Regions from separate parts of the Citrobacter europaeus genome, predicted to be linked through region 1. Evidence: predicted binding sites of a transcription regulator. Region 1 holds the regulator's gene; each other region holds the start of a gene.
What was found. The regulator CRP, encoded in region 1, controls carbon source genes, mostly activating them, when cyclic AMP is high. The targets are predictions, from matches to a motif close to ATGTGANNNNNNTCACAT.
Positions count from the first base shown of each region.

Region 1 (5,464 bases):
CTGGAAGAGTGCGAGATGGCCTGGCTGGAAGCGCAGGAACAGCTTGAGCAGATGCTGGCCGAATAGTCATGAGTGCCTGATAAGGCGAAGCCGCCATCCGGCTCCTGAGCCGAAAATGCCTGATGACGACGCTCGCGCGTCTTATCAGGCCTACGTTTCGTTTATGTAGTTGTGGCCCAGGCTCGCGTAACCTGCTGGCTGACTAGCGACAAAATCACATATTGGCTAACCCGCACGCGCTGTGCGCGGTATAGTTATTCTTTCCGATTATTAATTGCTCTGGTGTTATGGTTGAAATCACGTCCACAGAAATGACCCCACCTACCGACGATTCGCGAGAATTCCGCCCGATGCGCGGTATCAGTAACCGCCATCTGCAGACGATGCTGCCGCGCTTAATTCGCCGCAAGGTGAAGTTCGACGCCCACTGGCAGCGTCTGGAATTGCCCGATGGTGATTTTGTCGATCTGGCGTGGAGTGAAGATCCGCAACAGGCGAAACACAAACCGCGCCTGGTGGTTTTTCACGGTCTGGAAGGTAGTCTGAACAGCCCGTACGCACATGGCCTGATTGAAGCGGCGCAAAAGCGCGGCTGGCTGGGCGTGGTAATGCATTTTCGCGGCTGCAGCGGTGAACCCAATCGTCTGAACCGCATTTATCATTCGGGCGAAACAGAAGATGGCACCTGGTTTTTACACTGGCTGGAGCGTGAGTTCGGTCGCGTGCCGACCGCAGCGGTGGGCTATTCGCTCGGTGGCAACATGCTGGCCTGCCTGCTGGCCAAAGAAGGCAACGAGATTCCAATTGATGCCGCCGTTATCGTCTCCGCGCCTTTCGTGCTGGAAGCCTGTAGTTACCATATGGACAAGGGATTCTCTCGGGTCTATCAGCGCTACCTGCTCAATCTGTTGAAAGCCAATGCCTCGCGTAAGCTTGAGGCCTATCCAGGCTCGCTGCCGGTAAGTCTGTCCCAATTGAAATCTCTGCGTCGCATTCGCGATTTTGACGATCTGATCACCGCCAAAATCCACGGTTTCGCCGATGCTATAGACTATTATCGTCAGTGTAGCGCCATGCCGTTGCTCAACCAGATCGCCAAACCCACGCTGATTATCCATGCCAAGGACGATCCGTTTATGGATCATCACGTGATCCCGAAACCGGAAAACCTGCCTTCGCAGGTGGAGTATCAGTTGACTGAACACGGTGGCCACGTCGGATTCATTGGCGGCACGGTACGCCATCCTGAGATGTGGCTGGAATCCAGAATCCCCGACTGGCTGACAACGTATCTGGAGGTCTCATCATGATCATCCCCTGGCAAGATATCTCCCCGGACGCGCTGGACAATCTGATTGAAAGCTTTGTCTTGCGTGAAGGCACCGATTATGGTGAACATGAACGTTCGCTCGAACAAAAAGTCGCCGACGTCAAACGCCAACTACAATCAGGTGAAGCCGTGCTGGTGTGGTCTGAACTGCATGAAACGGTCAATATTATGCCGAGGAAGCAGATTCACGAGTAATCCGTAGCCGCCGGCCGACTTTACTATAATTATAACCATTTCATGGAGTTGTTATGTCTGCCAAACATCCGGTGATTGCGGTAACAGGATCCAGCGGCGCGGGGACCACCACCACCAGCCTCGCGTTTCGTAAAATTTTCGCGCAGTTAAATCTGCGTGCCGCCGAGGTGGAAGGTGACAGTTTTCATCGCTATACCCGTCCGGAAATGGACATGGCGATTCGCAAAGCGCGCGATGCCGGGCGGCATATCAGCTATTTCGGCCCCGAAGCTAATGACTTCGGTCTGCTGGAACAAACTTTCATCGAATACGGTCAGACGGGCAAAGGCCAGTCGCGAAAATATCTGCACACTTACGATGAGGCCGTACCGTGGAACCAGGTGCCAGGGACTTTCACGCCCTGGCAGCCGCTGCCTGAACCGACGGATGTCCTGTTTTATGAAGGACTGCACGGCGGCGTCGTCACCCCACAGCAAAACGTGGCCCAACATGTCGATCTGCTGGTTGGCGTGGTGCCGATCGTAAACCTGGAATGGATCCAGAAACTGACTCGCGATACCAGCGAGCGTGGACACTCGCGTGAAGCGGTGATGGACTCGGTGGTGCGATCAATGGACGATTACATCAATTACATCACGCCGCAGTTCTCCCGGACGCATATTAACTTCCAGCGCGTACCGACCGTCGATACCTCTAACCCCTTTGCCGCCAAGAGTATCCCGTCTCTGGATGAAAGCTTTGTCGTGATTCATTTTCGTAACCTGGAAGGGATCGACTTCCCGTGGCTACTGGCCATGCTGCAGGGCTCATTCATTTCCCACATCAATACATTGGTCGTGCCGGGCGGCAAGATGGGCCTGGCGATGGAATTGATTATGCTGCCGCTGGTCCAGCGACTGATGGAAGGCAAAAAGATAGGGTGAGGCGTGGAAAGTGCCCGATGGCGCTTCGCTTATCGGGCCTACGAATCAACATTATCCGGCGTCAGGGATTACGCGGCAACCACTTCATAGGAGTGGGTAATGTTCACCGCCTTTTCCAGCATCAGTGCCACGGAGCAATATTTTTCCGCTGAAAGGTCGACTGCGCGTGAGACTGATGCATCTTTCAGATCGTTACCCGTTACGATGAAATGCAGGTTGATGTGGGTAAACAGGCGCGGCGCTTCATCACGACGCTCTGAGGTCAGTTTCACTTCGCAGTTGGTCACATCCTGACGACCCTTTTGCAGGATCGATACCACATCAATTGCGCTACAACCGCCCGCCGCCATTAATACCATTTCCATCGGGCTCGGCGCTTTATCACCGGAGTTACCGTCCATCAGAATTTGGTGGCCAGAGGCGGACTCACCGAGGAAGGTTAACCCTTCAACCCACTTTACACGCGCTTGCATATTTCGTAACTCCAATGTTTCAATTTTCCTGACAGATTACGCGCACATAACAATTCTCGCAATGGAAGGCGACCTGCGTCATGCTGAAGCGAGACACCAGGAGACACACGGCGAAAGCTATGCTAAAACAGTCGGGATGCTACAGTAATACATTGACGTACTGCATGTATGCAGAGGACATCACATTACAGGCTGCAGTATATTTTTAGTAGCCCCCTTCCCAGGTAGCGGGAAGCACATTTTTGCAAACCCAGAGGCAGCGTCGTTTTCTGGCTCTGGAGACAGCTTATAACAGAGGATAACCGCGCATGGTGCTTGGCAAACCGCAAACAGACCCGACTCTCGAATGGTTCTTGTCTCATTGCCATATTCATAAGTACCCATCGAAGAGCACGCTGATTCACCAGGGTGAAAAAGCGGAAACGTTGTATTACATCGTTAAAGGCTCAGTGGCAGTGCTGATCAAAGATGAAGAAGGGAAAGAAATGATCCTTTCTTATCTGAATCAGGGCGATTTTATTGGTGAATTAGGCCTCTTCGAAGAAGGTCAGGAACGTAGCGCCTGGGTACGTGCCAAAACCGCATGTGAAGTCGCTGAAATTTCCTACAAAAAATTTCGCCAATTAATCCAGGTCAACCCGGATATTCTGATGCGCCTGTCTTCTCAGATGGCTCGTCGTCTGCAGGTCACGTCTGAAAAAGTCGGCAACCTCGCCTTCCTCGACGTAACTGGTCGTATCGCGCAGACTCTGCTGAATCTGGCGAAACAGCCTGATGCGATGACCCACCCGGACGGCATGCAGATTAAAATCACCCGTCAGGAAATCGGCCAGATCGTTGGCTGCTCCCGTGAGACCGTCGGCCGTATTCTGAAGATGCTGGAAGATCAGAACCTGATCTCCGCACACGGTAAGACTATCGTCGTCTACGGCACCCGTTAACCCCATCGAAGTGGCGCGTTACCCAGTAATGCGCCACTTTTGTTTGCACCGATGTGGCGAAGACTGATATACCACCCAGAGATCAACTACGCACTACGGCAGACGCTGGTGCTATGTTTACCTGTGGCTGTTGGTCTGATCATCGGTCAGCTTCATCTGGGCCTCCTCTTCTCCCTGGTCCCTGCCTGCTGCAACATTGCCGGTCTTGATACCCCGCATAAGCGCTTTTTCAAACGTTTAGCTATTGGCGCGTCTTTGTTTGCCGGATGCAGTTTGATCATGCAATTACTGCTGGCAAAAGATATACCACTGCCGCTTATCCTCACCGGCCTGACGCTAATTCTTGGTGTAACCGCCGAGTTGAGCCCTTTGCATGCGCGACTATTGCCTGCCTCACTTATCGCAGCGATTTTCACGCTAAGCCTGGCCGGCAACATGCCCGTCTGGGAGCCGCTGCTGATCTACGCGCTGGGCACGTTATGGTATGGCCTGTTCAACTGGTTCTGGTTTTGGATGTGGCGCGAACAGCCGCTCCGTGAATCGCTCAGCCTGTTGTATCGTGAATTAGCCGATTACTGTGAAACTAAGTACAGCATGCTGACCCAGCATGCCGACCCAGAAAAAGCGCTGCCTCCCCTGCTGGTTCGCCAACAAAAGGCAGTGGATCTGATTACCCAGTGTTATCAGCAAATGCATATGCTGTCGGCGCATCGCAACAACGATTACAAGCGCCTGCTGCGTGCCTTTCAGGAGGCGCTCGATTTACAAGAGCATATTTCCGTTAGCCTCCACCAGCCGGAAGAGGTGCAAAAGCTGGTCGAGCGTAGCCATGCGGAGCAGGTGATTCGCTGGAATGCGCGTACCGTAGCCGAACGCCTTCGGGTACTGGCCGATGATATTTTGTATCACCGTTTGCCGACCCGTTTCTCGATGGAAAAACAGATTGGCACACTGGAGAAAATCGCCAGGCAGCATCCGGACAACCCGGTGGGACAATTTTGCTACTGGCACTTTAGCCGTATTGCCCGCGTGCTACGCACCCAGCGCCCGTTGTATGCCCGTGACTTGATGGCTGACAAGCAGCGTCGGTTGCCGTTGATCCCAGCCCTGAAAAACTATCTGTCGTTGAAATCTCCAGCGCTGCGCAATGCCGGACGCATCTGCGTTATGTTGAGTATCGCCAGCCTGATGGGCAGCGCCTTACACCTGCCAAAGCCCTACTGGATTTTAATGACTATTCTGTTCGTCACGCAAAATGGCTACGGGGCGACCCGGGTACGCATCTTACATCGGTCGGTCGGTACGCTCGTTGGGCTGGTGATTGCCGGCGTCACGCTGCACTTTCATATTCCGGAAGGTTTCACGCTGGCAGCCATGCTGCTGATAACCCTGGTGAGCTATCTGATCATCCGTAAAAATTACGGCTGGGCTACCGTCGGCTTTACGGTCACGGCAGTTTACACCCTGCAACTGCTGACGCTGAACGGGGAACAGTTTATCGTGCCGCGGTTTGTCGATACGATCATTGGCTGCCTAATCGCCTTTGGCGGCACGCTCTGGCTGTGGCCACAGTGGCAGAGCGGTCTGTTGCGTAAGAACGCC
Region 1 is NZ_CP148084.1:392,244-397,707, reverse strand. Features, by position in the region: gene WHR59_RS01845 (ABC transporter ATP-binding protein) at 1-66, shown strand, start outside; partial or broken gene WHR59_RS01840 (hydrolase) at 242-1,310, shown strand; gene WHR59_RS01835 (YheU family protein) at 1,307-1,525, shown strand; gene WHR59_RS01830 (phosphoribulokinase) at 1,579-2,448, shown strand; gene WHR59_RS01825 (OsmC family protein) at 2,517-2,921, opposite strand; gene crp (cAMP-activated global transcriptional regulator CRP) at 3,230-3,862, shown strand; gene WHR59_RS01815 (YccS/YhfK family putative transporter) at 3,914-5,464, shown strand, end outside.

Region 2 (5,464 bases), 1.3 Mb from region 1:
GCCTTCGCTGAACGTGAACTGATGGAAGGCAACGCGAAAATTATTCGTCTGATCGCCCGTGATGAAGCGCTGCACCTGACCGGTACTCAGCATATGCTGAACCTGCTGCGCAGCGGCGTGGACGATCCGGAAATGGCGGAAATTGCCGAAGAGTGCAAACAAGAGTGCTATGACCTGTTCGTCCAGGCCGCGCTGCAGGAAAAAGAGTGGGCAGATTATCTGTTCCGTGACGGCTCAATGATTGGCCTGAACAAAGATATCCTGTGCCAGTACGTTGAGTACATCACCAACATTCGTATGCAGGCTGTCGGGCTCGATTTGCCGTTCCAGACGCGCTCTAACCCAATCCCATGGATCAACACCTGGCTGGTGTCTGATAACGTGCAGGTTGCGCCGCAGGAAGTGGAAGTCAGCTCCTATCTGGTTGGGCAGATTGACTCGGAAGTTGATACTGACGATCTGAGTAACTTCCAGCTCTGATGGGCCGCGTTACTCTGCGCATCTCTGGCACACAGTTGCTGTGCCAGGATGAACACCCTTCCCTGCTTGCTGCGCTCGAATCGCACAATGTCGAAGTAGAATATCAGTGCCGTGCAGGTTATTGCGGCTCCTGTCGTACCCGCCTGGTAGCGGGCCAGGTCGACTGGATTGCCGAACCTCTGGCCTTCATTCAACCAGGTGAAATTTTGCCCTGCTGCTGTCGGGCAAACGGCGATATTGAAATAGAAATGTAACGCATCGTGGGGAAAAATCGTTACTGACAAAAGAGCCGCCGGTGAACGGCAGCTCTTTATTTCTCCTGCAGGCAGGTATGAAAACGTTGACAGCAGACGGCCTTATCTAGCGGTTTATAACGTTTCATCCTATAAGGCCCGTGACCGGAGGTGCGTCACAGGCCTTGTGCCATTACTCTTTATTCAGGAACTTCACTGCTTTGTCGGGGAAGTCGGTGAACAGCCCGTCAACGCCCGCCTTGTTATACAGAATGTCATACAACTGGTTTACGTCAGTAGTGTAATCCGGCAACTGATCGGCACGAACGGTATAAGGATGCACCACCATCTTGTTCTGATGCGCATCCTGTACCATGCCAGTTAACAAGATATTGCCTTTCTTCGACTTCTCATCAACCAGCATGTGGTAGTCCGGCCCAATGCCGTCCGCATACTGCGCAACCTGCTTCATGGCACCCGGTTTAAACATCCAGTCGTAGTTGTAATTAACCCAACTGCCGTCCGGCTTTTTCTCCTGTGTTTCATTCCAGTCAGTGTACGCAATCAACTGTACCAGATTGAGATCCATCCCCATCTTCGGTTCCAGCTCATTCTTAATGCGCTTTAACTCTGCGACATCAAAACACTGCAGATAGACCTTGTCGTTCTTGTCGGTATACCCGTACTTTTTCAGTACTTCCAGCGTTTTAGCCGCAATGTCCTTCCCTTCCTGATGATGGAACCACGGTGCTTTCATTTCCGGATAAATACCGATGTTTTTACCGGTTGAATGATTTAATCCCTGAACAAACTCAATCTCTTCTTCGAAAGTGTGTACGCGGAAGTCAGATTTACCCATCGGGAAACGCCCTGGGTAGGTCTGGACCTTTTTGCCATTTTCGATATCAAAGCCTTCGGTAAATTTCAGCGATTTAATCTCATCCAGCGTAAAGTCGATAGCGTAATAACGCCCGTCTTTACGCGCGCGATCCGGGAAACGCTCGGCAACATCGGTGACGCGGTCAAGATAGTGGTCATGCAGGACGACCAGATGGTCGTCCTTGGTCATCACCAAATCCTGTTCCAGGTAATCTGCGCCCTGAGCATAGGCCATCGCTTTCGCAGGCAGCGTATGCTCCGGTAGATAACCGCTGGCGCCACGGTGCGCAATCACGATTTTATCAGCGGCAACCGCTGCGCTGCTAACCACCATACCTGCCAGCATTAGCGCTACGCTGAGACTTTTCAATGTGGTTTTCATCTATTAGCCCCCGTTACGCTTCAGTTCCATCTCTTCGTGATGACGTTTTTCGCCAATCATAACGACCACCAGCAGAATTACCGCCAGCACGCTACCGCCAATCATCACCATAAAGCCGCCGTCCCAACCGAAGAAGTCAACGGTGTAGCCGACAATGGCGCTCGCCGCCACAGAACCGCCGAGATAACCGAACAGTCCGGTGAAGCCTGCCGCCGTACCCGCCGCTTTTTTCGGCGCCAGTTCCAGCGCGTGCAGACCAATCAGCATGACCGGGCCGTAGATCAGGAAGCCGATGATAATCATACAAGCCATATCAACGTTCGGATTTCCTGCCGGGTTCATCCAGTAAACGATGGTCGCAATCGTCACCAGCGTCATAAAGAACACGCCGGTCGCACCACGGTTGCCACGGAAGACTTTATCCGACATCCAGCCACACAGCAGCGTGCCCGGAATACCCGCATATTCATACAGGAAGTAGGCCCAGGAAGATTTATCCAGTGCGAAATGCTTCACTTCTTTCAGATAGGTCGGTGACCAGTCGAGGATGCCGTAGCGCAGCAGATAAACAAACACGTTGGCGATAGCGATGTACCACAACAGTTTGTTCGGCAGTACGTATTGCATGAAGATCTGCTTCGCAGTCAGCTCTTCTTCCGCTTTCTCGTTGTAATCGTCCGGGTAGTCGTTCTTGTACTCTTCGATAGGCGGCAGGCCACAGGATTGCGGCGTGTCGCGCATCAGAGCAAAAGCAAACAGCGCGACGACGATCGCACCGAAAGCAGGCATGTACAGCGCCGCTTTCCAGTCATTAAACCAGGCCATGCCCAGCAGGAACAACAGAGGAGGCAGACCGCCGCCCACGTTGTGCGCACAGTTCCAGACGGAAACTATGCCCCCACGCTCTTTCTGCGACCACCAGTGCACCATGGTACGACCACACGGCGGCCACCCCATTCCCTGGAACCATCCGCAGAGGAACAGCAGCACAAACATAATCGCAATGCTCGACGTCGCCCACGGCACAAAGCCCATAAACAACATCACAGCGGCGGCCAGTATCAGACCCGCTGGCAGGAAAACGCGCGGATTCGAGCGATCCGAGACGGATCCCATGATGAATTTCGAAAATCCATAAGCAATGGAGATACCGGACAAGGCAAAACCCAGATCGCCACGCGAAAAGCCTTGCTCAACCAGATACGGCATCGCAAGGGCAAAGTTCTTACGTACCAGATAGTACGCGGCATAACCAAAAAATATCCCCAGAAAAATCTGCCAACGTAATCGACGATATGTCGGGTCGATCTCCGCTGCAGGCAAACGCGCCGTGTGTGACGCTGGTTTAAAAATGCTCAACATAGTGTAGCCTCCGTGGCCGTCTTTCATTCGAAGTAAACACTGCAGTTCGTCATTACTACCCTACCGCTCCCAGTGTGGCCGCGATGTTAAGGAAAGATACATAACAAAAATGTGAAACGCAGCACATATTGTTACAGATTTATGACAAATGTTCATAAAAGCGCATGAAATCACGTTTCATTTTCGAATAATGAGCGATTATGCGCGAAATCAAACAATCCATGTTTTTTATGTGGCTAAATGATAAAAAACGAACTGTGAGGAAAAACAATGAAAACTCGCGACTCGCAAACAAGTGACGTGATTATCATTGGTGGAGGAGCAACTGGTGCAGGGATCGCACGTGATTGTGCACTGCGCGGGTTGCGCGTCATCTTAGTGGAGCGCCACGATATCGCCACAGGGGCGACCGGACGTAACCACGGCCTGCTGCACAGCGGTGCGCGCTACGCCGTCACCGATGCTGAATCTGCCCGTGAGTGCATCAGCGAAAACCAAATTCTGAAACGTATCGCCCGTCATTGCGTTGAGCCGACGGACGGTCTGTTTATTACCCTGCCGGAGGATGAGCTCTCCTTTCAGGCTACCTTTATTCGCGCCTGTGAAGAGGCCGGTATTCGCGCAGAAGCGATCGACCCTCAGCAGGCCCGCATTATCGAACCCTCCGTTAACCCACAGCTGATTGGTGCGGTAAAAGTGCCGGACGGCACGGTTGATCCTTTCCGCTTAACCGCCGCCAACATGCTGGATGCGCGTGAGCATGGCGCGGTTATCTTAACGGCCCATGAAGTGACGGGACTGATTCGCGAAGGGGCAACGGTTTGCGGCGTTAACGTGCGTAACCATCTTACGGGTGAGATGCAGTCCCTGCATGCGCCAGTAGTGGTCAACGCCGCCGGGATCTGGGGCCAGCGCATCGCGGAATATGCCGATCTGAGCATCCGTATGTTTCCGGCCAAAGGTTCACTGCTGATTATGGATCATCGTATTAACCAGCATGTCATCAACCGCTGCCGTAAGCCGTCTGACGCCGATATTCTGGTGCCCGGTGATACCATTTCGCTAATCGGTACTACCTCGCAGCACATTGATTACGACGATATAGACAGCAACCGCGTCACCGCAGAAGAGGTCGATATTCTGCTGCGTGAAGGTGAGAAACTGGCGCCGATTATGGCGAAAACGCGCATTTTACGCGCCTACTCAGGTGTGCGTCCGCTGGTGGCCAGTGACGACGATCCAAGTGGACGTAACGTCAGCCGCGGAATTGTGCTGTTCGATCATGCAGGGCGTGACGGACTGGAGGGATTTATCACCATTACCGGCGGCAAACTGATGACCTACCGCCTGATGGCGGAATGGGCTACCGATGCGGTTTGCCGTAAGCTGGGTAATACCCAACCTTGTACAACGGCAGACACCGCGCTGCCTGGCTCACAGGATTCTACCGAGCATACGCTTAAACGCGTGATCTCGTTGCCCGCACCACTGCGCGGCTCGGCGGTCTACCGCCACGGCGATCGCACCCCTGCGTGGCTTAGTGAAGGTCGTCAACACCGCAGCCTGGTCTGTGAATGCGAAGCGGTCACTGCAGGCGAAGTGCAATACGCCGTCGAAAATTTAACCGTCAACAGTCTGCTGGATTTGCGTCGCCGTACCCGTGTTGGAATGGGGACCTGCCAGGGCGAATTATGTGCCTGTCGCGCCGCAGGTTTGCTGCAACGTTTTAATGTCACCACCGCCGCGCAATCTATCACCCAGCTTTCCGATTTCCTCAACGAGCGCTGGAAAGGCGTGCAGCCTATCGCCTGGGGAGATGCGCTGCGCGAAAGCGAATTCACGCGCTGGGTCTATCAGGGATTGTGCGGTCTGGAAAAGGAGCACCAGGATGAAATTTGATACCGTCATTATCGGCGGCGGTCTGGCCGGACTGCTGTGCGGCCTGCAACTGCAAAAAAGCGGTTTACGCTGCACGATTGTCACGCGCGGCCAAAGTGCCCTGCATTTTTCCTCCGGCTCACTGGATTTGCTCAGTAACTTACCCGATGGCCAACCGGTGACCGATATAGAAGCGGGCCTGAATGCGCTGCGCACTCAGGCACCAGCGCATCCGTATAGCACCATCGGA
Region 2 is NZ_CP148084.1:1,654,517-1,659,980, reverse strand. Features, by position in the region: gene nrdB (class Ia ribonucleoside-diphosphate reductase subunit beta) at 1-480, shown strand, start outside; gene yfaE (ferredoxin-like diferric-tyrosyl radical cofactor maintenance protein YfaE) at 480-734, shown strand; gene glpQ (glycerophosphodiester phosphodiesterase) at 907-1,974, opposite strand; gene glpT (glycerol-3-phosphate transporter) at 1,978-3,336, opposite strand; gene glpA (anaerobic glycerol-3-phosphate dehydrogenase subunit A) at 3,607-5,235, shown strand; gene glpB (glycerol-3-phosphate dehydrogenase subunit GlpB) at 5,225-5,464, shown strand, end outside.
Region 2: the regulator CRP is predicted to act here: its motif matches at 3,446-3,463, upstream of glpT (glycerol-3-phosphate transporter).

Region 3 (5,464 bases), 2.2 Mb from region 1:
AATTCCATCGTCCATTCAGTCCAGATCAGCGCCTGTTCCAGGTCGCCACCAGCCAGCGCCAGCATCACTTTAAGCTCGCCAATGCGCAGGGTATACCAACCGTTATCCGCGCCGGTCGCCAGACCAAGCAGTTCACGTACACGGGTGAAGTCGTCAAAGCCTTCTTCGTCCAACTGTTCGATCAGATTGAGATAGTCTTCTTTATCCCATTCACTGCCTGGCAGAGAGAGGATGGTGTCACGCAGATGGGCACCCATGGCGTTGTTGGCTAACCACAGATCTTCTGCCGGATAGATGTCAGACATTCCCGGAACAATAATACGGCAGGCGTAAACGCTCAGATGCTCATAGTCGGCGATATACACTTCTTTATCTTCAGCATTGAAGATAGCCATCAGGGTGGTGAACTCTTCTTCCGTAGTGCCGGAGAAATTCCAGTCAACGAACGGATAGTCGGCATCCTGCTTGAACAGATCCCAGGAGATCAGGCCGCTGGAATCAATGAAGTGGGTTTCAAGGTTAGTGTGTTCCGCCACTTCTTCATCGTCGAACGTCGGCGGGGTGAAGACATCAAGATCTTTCAGACCACGGCCCTGCAACAGTTCAGTGACGGTACGCTCCAGCGCAACACCGAAATCTGGGTGCGCGCCGAAGGAAGCAAAGCAGGTACCGTTGGCCGGGTTGAACAAGACAACGCAAATCACCGGGTACTTGCCGCCCAGCGAGCCATCGTAGGCGAAAATTGGGAAACCTTCCGCTTCCAGTTTGGCAATGGACTCCACCACTGCTGGATAGCGCGCCATCACTTCAGCCGGGATTTCCGGCAGGCTGATGCTTTCCGCGATAATGCGGTTCTTCACATGACGTTCAAAGACTTCAGACAGGCCCTGAACACGCGCTTCGTTACGCGTATTACCCGCAGACATGCCGTTAGAAACATACAGATTGCCGATAATGTTCATCGGAATATAGACAGTCTGGTTATCCGACTGGCGGGTAAACGGCAGACCGCAGACGCCACGTTCTTCATTACCAGACTGTAGATCGATAAGCATGCTGCCGGTCAATTCGTTATCTGGATCGTAAAACGCACGCAGACGTGTATCCAGCAGACCTTCTGGTACGTCGTCATTTTCAGTCAGCGGGAACCATTTTTCGTTCGGGTAATGTACGAACGGGCCGTTGGCGATAGTTTCACCCAGCCAGAAATCCGCAAAGAAATAGTTAGTCGACAGACGCTCAAAATATTCGCCCAGCGCGGAAGCCAGCGCCGCTTTTTTCGTCGCACCTTTACCGTTGGTGAAGCACAGCGCGCATTCTTTGTCGCGAATATGTACCGACCAGACGTTAGGAACGGGATTCAACCACGAGGCTTCTTCAATTTGAAAACCGAGGTCGAGCAATTTTTGCTGGAAGCGAGCGATGGAGTCTTCCAGAGCGGCATCTTTGCCGGGGATAAATGTTTGCGTCATGAAAATCACTTTTGTCGTACGGAAAGCGCGCAATGATACGGGTTTTCAATGGACGGCGCTATCGTCGCCGGAGTTCAGGCGTAAATAAAAGTATTAGCTATGCTTTCCTACAGCCAACCACGTTTAGAGCATAATAATGAAAGCTTTCGATTTACACCGTATGGCGCTTGATAAGGTGCCCATGGATTTTCTGGGAGAAGTCGCGCTACGCAGCCTCTATACCTTTATATTGGTTTTTCTGTTTTTAAAAATCACCGGACGTCGCGGCGTACGCCAGATGTCGCTTTTTGAAGTCTTGATAATCCTTACGCTGGGTTCTGCGGCGGGAGACGTGGCATTTTATGACGATGTTCCAATGTTGCCGGTGCTGGTGGTCTTTATTACTCTTGCCGTGCTGTATCGGCTGGTGATGTGGCTGATGGCGCATAGCGAAAAAATGGAGGATTTGCTGGAGGGTAAACCCGTCGTGATCATTGAGGACGGAGAGCTGGCATGGTCAAAGCTCAGTAGCGCCAATATGACGGAATTCGAATTCTTTATGGAACTGCGTTTGAACGGTGTGGAGCAACTGGGGCAGGTGAAACTGGCTATTCTGGAGACGAACGGGCAAATCAGCGTCTACTTCTTTGCCGATGAAGACGTAAAGCCGGGGCTCAGTATTCTGCCTAAACGCTGTACGCAACGATTTAAAGTCATACCTGAAGCAGGGGACTATGCCTGCATACGTTGTAGCGAAGTGGTGTATATGAACGCTGGAGATCACCAATTATGTCCGCGCTGTGCAAATCCAGAATGGTCGAAGGCCAGTCGGGCAAAACGGGTCACCTGACAGCGAAAATCTCGGTTTTTACCCGTCAATCCGATAGATTCTGTTGTGTGACGGATGACACATTTTTACCCTGGTCAGTTTTACCCATTGCGGCGCGTGTCACTGAATGATAAAACCGATATCCACAGGAATAACTTATACCAATGTCTGTCACCGGATTATCGTCAATGACAGGATGTTGATTGGACAACAACACAACGTGGTGAGGGGAAATGGCTCAGGTCTTCAATTTTAGTTCAGGTCCGGCAATGTTACCGGCAGAAGTTCTTAAACTGGCTCAACAGGATCTTCGCGACTGGAACGGTCTTGGCACGTCGGTGATGGAAATTAGCCATCGTGGCAAAGAATTCATCCAGGTCGCTGAAGAAGCGGAGCAGGATTTTCGCGATCTTCTCAGCATCCCCTCCAACTATAAAGTGTTATTCTGCCATGGCGGTGGTCGCGGACAATTCGCCGGTATCCCGTTAAATATTCTCGGTGATAAAACAACTGCGGATTACGTCGATGCCGGTTACTGGGCCGCCAGCGCAATTAAAGAAGCGAAAAAGTACTGCACGCCAAACGTTATCGATGCCAAAGTTACCGTTGACGGACTGCGCGCTGTTAAGCCAATGAGCGAATGGCTGCTTTCTGACAACGCGGCGTATCTGCACTATTGTCCGAATGAAACCATCGATGGTATTGCGATCGAAGAAACGCCGAATTTTGCCAGCAATGTGGTGGTCACGGCGGATCTGTCCTCTACCATTCTTTCCGCACCGCTTGACGTTAGCCGCTATGGCGTAATTTACGCCGGGGCGCAGAAAAACATCGGCCCGGCCGGGCTGACAATTGTTATCGTACGCGAAGATTTGCTGGGTAAAGCCCATGTGTCCTGCCCGTCAATCCTCGACTATACCGTGCTGAACGACAACGACTCCATGTTCAATACGCCGCCAACCTTTGCCTGGTATTTATCTGGCCTGGTCTTTAAATGGCTGAAAGAGCAGGGCGGTGTTAACGCGATGGATAAAATTAACCAGCAAAAAGCAGAACTGCTGTACGGCGTCATTGATAACAGTGATTTCTATCGTAACGATGTGGCGAAATCCAACCGTTCACGCATGAACGTCCCGTTCCAGTTGGCTGACAGCGCACTGGATAAACTCTTCCTGGAAGAGTCATTTGCTGCGGGTCTGCACGCGTTGAAAGGGCACCGTGTGGTCGGCGGTATGCGCGCGTCCATCTACAATGCAATGCCGCTTGAAGGTGTAAAAGCGTTGACTGATTTCATGGTCGATTTCGAGCGTCGCCGCGGTTAATCTGCTGTATTTTTCATCCCCACAGCCTGTCTGTGGGGTTTTTATGTCTGTTTTTGAGAGTCGAGTTTCATGGAATCCCTGACGTTACAACCCATTGCGCGGGTGGATGGCACCATCAATCTGCCTGGATCCAAAAGTGTTTCTAACCGCGCTTTGCTGCTGGCTGCATTAGCAAATGGCACCACTGTCCTGACCAACCTGCTGGACAGCGATGATGTCCGCCATATGCTTAATGCTCTGAATGCGTTAGGGATCAGCTATACCCTTTCCGCCGATCGCACGCGTTGCGAGATAATCGGTAATGGCGGTGCGCTGCACGCAGAAGGTGCAGTAGAGCTGTTCCTTGGCAATGCCGGAACCGCAATGCGCCCGCTGGCCGCAGCGTTATGTCTGGGCGCCAATGACATCGTGTTGACGGGTGAACCGCGCATGAAGGAGCGCCCGATTGGTCATCTGGTTGATGCGCTGCGCCAGGGCGGAGCGAATATTGAATACCTGGAGCAGGAAAACTATCCGCCTTTACGTTTGCGCGGTGGCTTCGCCGGGGGACAGGTTGAGGTAGACGGTAGCGTATCCAGCCAATTCCTGACTGCGCTGTTGATGACTGCGCCGCTGGCGCCGCAGGATACGACGATCGCAATCAAAGGCGAACTGGTATCCAAACCTTACATTGATATCACACTGAACCTGATGAAAACGTTTGGTGTTGAAATTGAGAATCAGAACTACCAGCGCTTTGTCGTACAAGGGCAGCAGCAGTATCAGTCTCCTGGGGCATATCTGGTCGAAGGCGATGCTTCTTCCGCTTCCTATTTCCTCGCGGCGGGGGCCATTAAAGGCGGTACGGTAAAAGTAACCGGGATTGGTCGCAACAGTATGCAGGGCGATATTCGCTTCGCTGATGTACTGGAAAAAATGGGGGCGACTATTACCTGGGGCGATGACTTTATTGCCTGTACCCACGGTGAACTCAATGCGGTAGATATGGATATGAACCATATTCCTGATGCGGCGATGACTATTGCCACGGCTGCGCTATTCGCAAAAGGGACGACCACACTGCGTAACATCTACAACTGGCGCGTCAAAGAGACCGACCGCCTGTTCGCGATGGCGACTGAGCTGCGTAAAGTAGGCGCGACCGTTGAAGAGGGCGAAGACTATATTCGCGTCACGCCGCCAGTGACGTTACAGTTTGCAGATATCGCGACCTACAACGATCACCGCATGGCGATGTGTTTCTCGCTGGTGGCGCTCTCTGACACGCCGGTGACCATTCTGGATCCGAAATGTACGGCCAAAACCTTCCCGGATTATTTCGAACAGCTGGCGCGTATTAGTACTCCTGCCTGATTCTCCCGGAACGCCGGTCCTCCAGACTGGCGTTCCGAGGTCCGTAACCGCACTGTTTTTATGCTTTCAACTAATGCTAATTTGTTGATGATTTAACTTATTTATTTGTTTTTACTATAAATATCAACGGAAGATTAGCATGAAGCATAAATCACTCTTTTTGGCGTTAGCAGTTTCCGCCACGTTGCTGGCTGGTTGTAAAAATGGTGTGAATGGCGACCTTGTTGCCAGTTCCGGTATGGCTGCTTATAAAGCAGCGACACTTTCTGATGCTGATGTCAAAGCCCTCTCTAACAGTTCATGTAAGCAGATGGATAGCGAAAATCAGCTGGCGGGTGCGAAAAGCAAGTACACTAAGCGCCTGAATAAAATTGCGAAAGCGTTGGGTAATAACATTGATGGAACGCCGGTTAACTATAAAGTTTATATGACCAGTGATATCAATGCCTGGGCAATGGCGAATGGATGCGTACGTGTTTATTCGGGCTTGATGGACCTGATGACCGACA
Region 3 is NZ_CP148084.1:3,291,237-3,296,700, reverse strand. Features, by position in the region: gene ycaO (30S ribosomal protein S12 methylthiotransferase accessory factor YcaO) at 1-1,472, opposite strand, end outside; gene WHR59_RS15610 (DUF421 domain-containing protein) at 1,609-2,301, shown strand; gene serC (3-phosphoserine/phosphohydroxythreonine transaminase) at 2,514-3,602, shown strand; gene aroA (3-phosphoshikimate 1-carboxyvinyltransferase) at 3,672-4,955, shown strand; gene WHR59_RS15595 (M48 family metallopeptidase) at 5,095-5,464, shown strand, end outside.
Region 3: the regulator CRP is predicted to act here: its motif matches at 2,347-2,364, upstream of serC (3-phosphoserine/phosphohydroxythreonine transaminase).

Region 4 (5,464 bases), 1.1 Mb from region 1:
GACCGGCCCGCGTGAGGCGGATAACGTTGACGGACCGGAAGAGTTCCATCTGGTGATTGTCGATAACGGTCGCTCGCAGGTGCTGGACTCAGAGTTTCGCGATGTGCTGCGCTGCATTCGCTGCGGAGCCTGTATGAACACCTGTCCGGCGTACCGCCACATCGGCGGACACGGCTATGGCTCTATCTATCCCGGCCCTATCGGCGCGGTGATTTCTCCGCTACTCGGCGGCTATAAAGATTTTAAAGACCTGCCGTACGCCTGTTCTTTATGCACGGCCTGTGACAGCGTCTGCCCGGTGCGTATTCCGCTATCAAAACTGATCCTGCGTCATCGCCGGGTGATGGCCGAGGAGGGCATTACGCCGAAAGCCGAGCGGCGGGCGATCAAAATGTTCGCCTATGCCAATAGCCATCCGGGGCTGTGGAAAGTCGGGATGATGGCGGGCGCGCATGCGGCGAGCTGGTTTATCAATGGCGGCAAAACGCCGCTCAAGGTTGGCGCGATTGGTGACTGGATGGAGGCGCGCGATCTACCTGATGCTGACGGCGAGAGCTTCCGCAGCTGGTTTAAGAAACATCAGGCGCAGGAGAAAAAGAATGGATAACCGTACCGCGTTTTTAAACACCATCGCCCAGGCGCTGGGTCGCCCGCTGCGTTTCGAGCCGCAAGCGGATGCCGCACCGGTTAACAACTTTGCCAACGAGCGCCTGACCGAGCTTAGCCCCGAGCAGCGCTGCTCTGCGTTTATCCAGTTTGCCAGCGAAGTGATGCTGGCCCGCTGCGAACTGACCCGCGAGGACCAGGCCGCAGACGCGGCGCTGCGCCTGTGCGAAGAATTGGGTCAGCAGCCGGTGGTGCTGAGCGGCGACAGCCGGCTGGTGGAGCTGGGCATCACCGAACGCTTGCAGCAGGAATGCAACGCCGTGGTCTGGGATCCGGCGCGAGGTAGCGAAAATATTACCCAGGCCGAGCAGGCGAAAGTCGGCGTAGTGTTTGCCGAATATGGCCTGACCGAGTCCGGCGGCGTGGTGCTGTTTTCCGCACCGGAGCGCGGGCGCTCCCTCAGCCTGTTGCCGGAGTCCTCGATTTTCGTGCTGCGTAAAAGCACCATCCTGCCGCGCGTGGCGCAGTTGGCAGAAAAACTGCATCAGATGGCGCAGGCCGGTGAGCGTATGCCATCGTGTATTAACATCATCAGTGGACCCAGCTCGACGGCGGATATTGAGCTTATCAAGGTGGTTGGGGTGCATGGCCCGGTGAAGGCGGTGTATCTGATTATTGAGGATTGTTGAGGCAGGATGGAAAACCGCTCTGGCGCTATAAGCCAGAGCGGTATCGATGTTATGCAATCATGCTGATGATCAACACGATTATCAACCCAACCACGGAGTTCACCAGCTCCAGCAGACCCCAGGTTTTCAACGTATCCTTCACCGACAGGTCAAAGTAGCCTTTGAACAGCCAGAACGAGGCATCGTTGATATGGGTCAGGGTGTTGGAGCCTGCCGCTGTCGCCAGCACCAGTAACGCCGGGTCGACGCCGACCAGTTGACCGGTAGCCGGGTCGAGTATGGCGGCGCTGATAATCCCCGCCGCCGTCATGGCGGAGACCACGCCCTGACCGGTTGCCAGACGAATAAGCACGGTTATCAACCACGCCATGATGTACGGAGAGATATTGCCGTGCGACATCAGCATGCCGATGGTATCGCCAATACCGGTATCGATAATGGTCTGCTTCAGAACGCCGCCCGCGCCGATGATCAGGATCACCATGGCGATGCTTTTCACCGCGTTTTCAAAGGCGTTCATCACCCACTGCATGTCGTGACCACGCGCGGTACCAAACAGCACGAAGGCGACAACCATGGCAATGAACATTGCGATTGGGGAAGAGCCTAAGAAGTTGACCACTTCCCACGCCTGCGTCCCTTTCACCAGCCAGATGTTGGCGATGGTGGTGGAGATCATGATGATCGCTGGGATCAGCGGCACCAGAATAGACACACCGAATGACGGCAGATTGTTCTGGTCAACCGGTACGTCGGCCTTCATGAATGACGGCGTTGGACGATCGAGGTTGCCGAGGAATTTCGGCAGGATAAGCCCGGCGCAGATCACGCTCGGAATGGTCACCAGAATGCCATAGATGTAGACCATGCCCATGTCAGCGCCGTAGGCGTTAACCAGCGCGACCGGACCCGGCTGTGGCGGGAACAGCGAGTGGGCGGTGGTAGCGGCGGCAACGGCCGGAATGGCCAGCTTGAGGAACGGGATCTTCGCTTCCGCGGCAATGACGATCACCAGCGGCGCCAGCATAATAAATGCCACTTCATAGAACATCGCCAGGCCAAAGATCAGACCAATAATGATCACTGACAGCTGCACATAGCGCAGGCCGAGTCGCGCCAGTAGCGTATGAGCAATCTGATGCGCCGCGCCGGAATCAACCATCAGCTTACCGATGACCGCCCCGAATACTACGATAATCGCCAGTTCACCCAGCGTGCTGCCAAAGCCGGATTTCATGGTGTGCAGCAGTTCCATTAAATCCATCCCCGCCAGCATGCCGACCGAGAGCGCCGCCAGCAGCAGGGCGACCATTGAGTTTATTTTGAATCTTAGATTGAGCACCAGCATCAGACCGATGCCGAATACGACCCACAGAATATTGAGAGCGTGCATATAACGTCTACCTTAATTTGGTTGAACTATTATGATTTTGGTTGAGATGTTACATATATTGGTTAACCATTGATGCGATGAATGTCACATTGCGTTACATGTTTACATTGAAACGGGTCTGGCTGACCGTAATCTGGCGATCTAATCAGCAGATATCGTGATTTGGTTAACCAATTTCTCACTTCAGGTTGACATGTAATACCAAAAGGAGGAATTTATGTGCCATATCGTCGAGTCCATAACGTAAACGAGGAATAAAACATGGAACAGACATGGCGCTGGTATGGTCCTAACGATCCGGTCACCTTAGCGGATGTACGTCAGGCGGGTGCAACTGGCGTTGTCACCGCCTTGCACCATATCCCGAACGGGGAAGTGTGGACGGTTGATGAGATCCTCAAACGCAAAGCGATTATTGAGCAGGCGGGCCTGGTCTGGTCGGTCGTTGAAAGCGTGCCGATCCACGAAGACATTAAAACCCGTTCCGGCAACTATCAGCAGTGGATCGCCAACTACCAGCAAAGCCTGCGTAACCTGGCCCAGTGCGGCATTCATACCGTGTGCTACAACTTTATGCCGGTTCTCGACTGGACCCGTACCGACCTGGAATACGTCCTGCCGGACGGCTCCAAAGCGCTGCGTTTCGATCAAATTGAATTTGCCGCCTTTGAGCTGCATATCCTCAAACGCCCGGGTGCGGAAGCGGACTACACCGCCGAAGAGATCGCGCAGGCGAATGAACGTTTCGCCACCATGAGCGATGAAGACAAAACGCGTCTGACCCGTAATATCATCGCCGGGCTGCCTGGCGCGGAAGAGGGCTACACGCTCGACCAGTTCCGCCAGCATCTGGCTCGTTATAAAGATATCGATAAAGCCGCGCTGCGCGAGAATTTTGCCGTCTTCCTGAAGGCGATTATTCCGGTGGCGGAAGAAGCAGGCGTACGTATGGCGGTACACCCGGACGATCCGCCGCGCCCGATCCTCGGCCTGCCGCGCATTGTTTCCACCGTGGAAGATATGCAGTGGATGGTCGATACGGTCAACAGCATGGCGAACGGTTTCACCATGTGTACCGGTTCCTATGGCGTGCGGGCGGACAACGACCTGGTCGACATGATCAAACAGTTTGGCCCACGCATTTACTTCACCCATCTGCGCTCCACGCTGCGTGAAGATAACCCGAAAACTTTCCATGAAGCGGCGCATCTTAACGGCGACGTCGACATGTACGAAGTGGTGAAAGCGATCGTTGAGGAAGAGCAGCGCCGTAAAGCCGAGGGCAAAGAGGACCTGATCCCTATGCGTCCGGACCACGGTCACCAGATGCTTGACGATCTGAAAAAGAAAACCAACCCAGGCTACTCCGCGATTGGTCGCCTGAAAGGGCTGGCGGAAGTGCGCGGCGTTGAGATGGCTATCCAGCGCGCTTTCTTTAGCCGCTAAAGCGAGTTGCCGGTCACCTGTCTGACCGGCGTTTTTCTTTTCTCTTCCGTTGGTCTTTCAACGGGTTCTGGAGTTCACGATGACAACGACAATTGCCAATAGCAACCTGCCGGTTGCGCGCCCAGCATGGGACAGCTCGCGCCTGCAATCCCGCATTGTTCACCTCGGATGCGGCGCTTTTCACCGCGCGCATCAGGCGCTGTACACCCACCATCTGCTGGAAACCACCGACAGCGACTGGGGTATCTGTGAAGTTAACCTGATGCCGGGTAATGACTGCGTACTGATTGAAAACCTGCGCAAGCAACAACTGTTGTATACCGTGGCGGAAAAAGGCGCGGACAACACCGTGCTGAAAGTGATCGGCTCGATGAAAGAAGCGCTGCACCCGGATCTTGACGGCTGTGACGGTATTTTACAGGCTATGGCACGCCCGCAGACGGCAATTGTCTCGCTGACGGTCACGGAAAAAGGCTACTGCACCGATGCCGCCAGCGGTCAGTTAGATCTCAATAACCCACTGATTAAACACGATCTGGCAAATCCGACCACGCCGAAGTCGGCGATTGGTTACATCGTACAGGCGCTGCATCTGCGTCGTGAGCAAGGGCTGGCGGCCTTTACCGTGATGTCCTGCGATAACGTACGTGAAAATGGTCATGTGGCGAAAGTCGCGGTGCTGGGCCTGGCGCAGGCGCGCGACCCGCAGCTGGCGCAGTGGATTGAAGCAAATGCCACTTTCCCGTGCACTATGGTCGACCGCATTGTTCCGGCGGCGACGCCAGAAACGTTGCAAGAGATTGCCGACCAGTTGGGGGTTTACGACCCGTGCGCTATCGCCTGCGAGCCGTTCCGCCAGTGGGTAATTGAAGACAACTTTGTTAACGGTCGTCCTGACTGGGACAAAGTCGGCGCACAGTTCGTTGCCGACGTGGTGCCGTTTGAAATGATGAAACTGCGCATGCTAAACGGCAGCCACTCATTCCTCGCGTATCTGGGCTATCTCGGCGGCTATGAAACTATCGCTGATACCATGACCAACCCGGCGTACCGCAAAGCGGCGTTCGCGCTGATGATGCAGGAGCAAGCGCCGACGCTGTCGATGCCGGAAGGCACCGATCTCAATGCCTATGCGACGCTGCTGATCGAACGTTTCAGCAACCCCTCTCTACGCCACCGCACATGGCAGATTGCGATGGACGGCAGCCAGAAATTGCCGCAGCGTCTGCTGGATCCTGTGCGTCTGCACCTGCAAAACGCCAGCGGCTGGCGTCACCTGGCGCTGGGCGTGGCGGGTTGGATGCGCTACACCCATGGCGTGGATGAACAG
Region 4 is NZ_CP148084.1:4,387,625-4,393,088, reverse strand. Features, by position in the region: gene WHR59_RS20595 (LutB/LldF family L-lactate oxidation iron-sulfur protein) at 1-607, shown strand, start outside; gene WHR59_RS20590 (lactate utilization protein C) at 600-1,295, shown strand; gene gntP (gluconate permease GntP) at 1,345-2,688, opposite strand; gene uxuA (mannonate dehydratase) at 2,950-4,134, shown strand; gene WHR59_RS20575 (fructuronate reductase) at 4,214-5,464, shown strand, end outside.
Region 4: the regulator CRP is predicted to act here: its motif matches at 2,761-2,778, upstream of uxuA (mannonate dehydratase).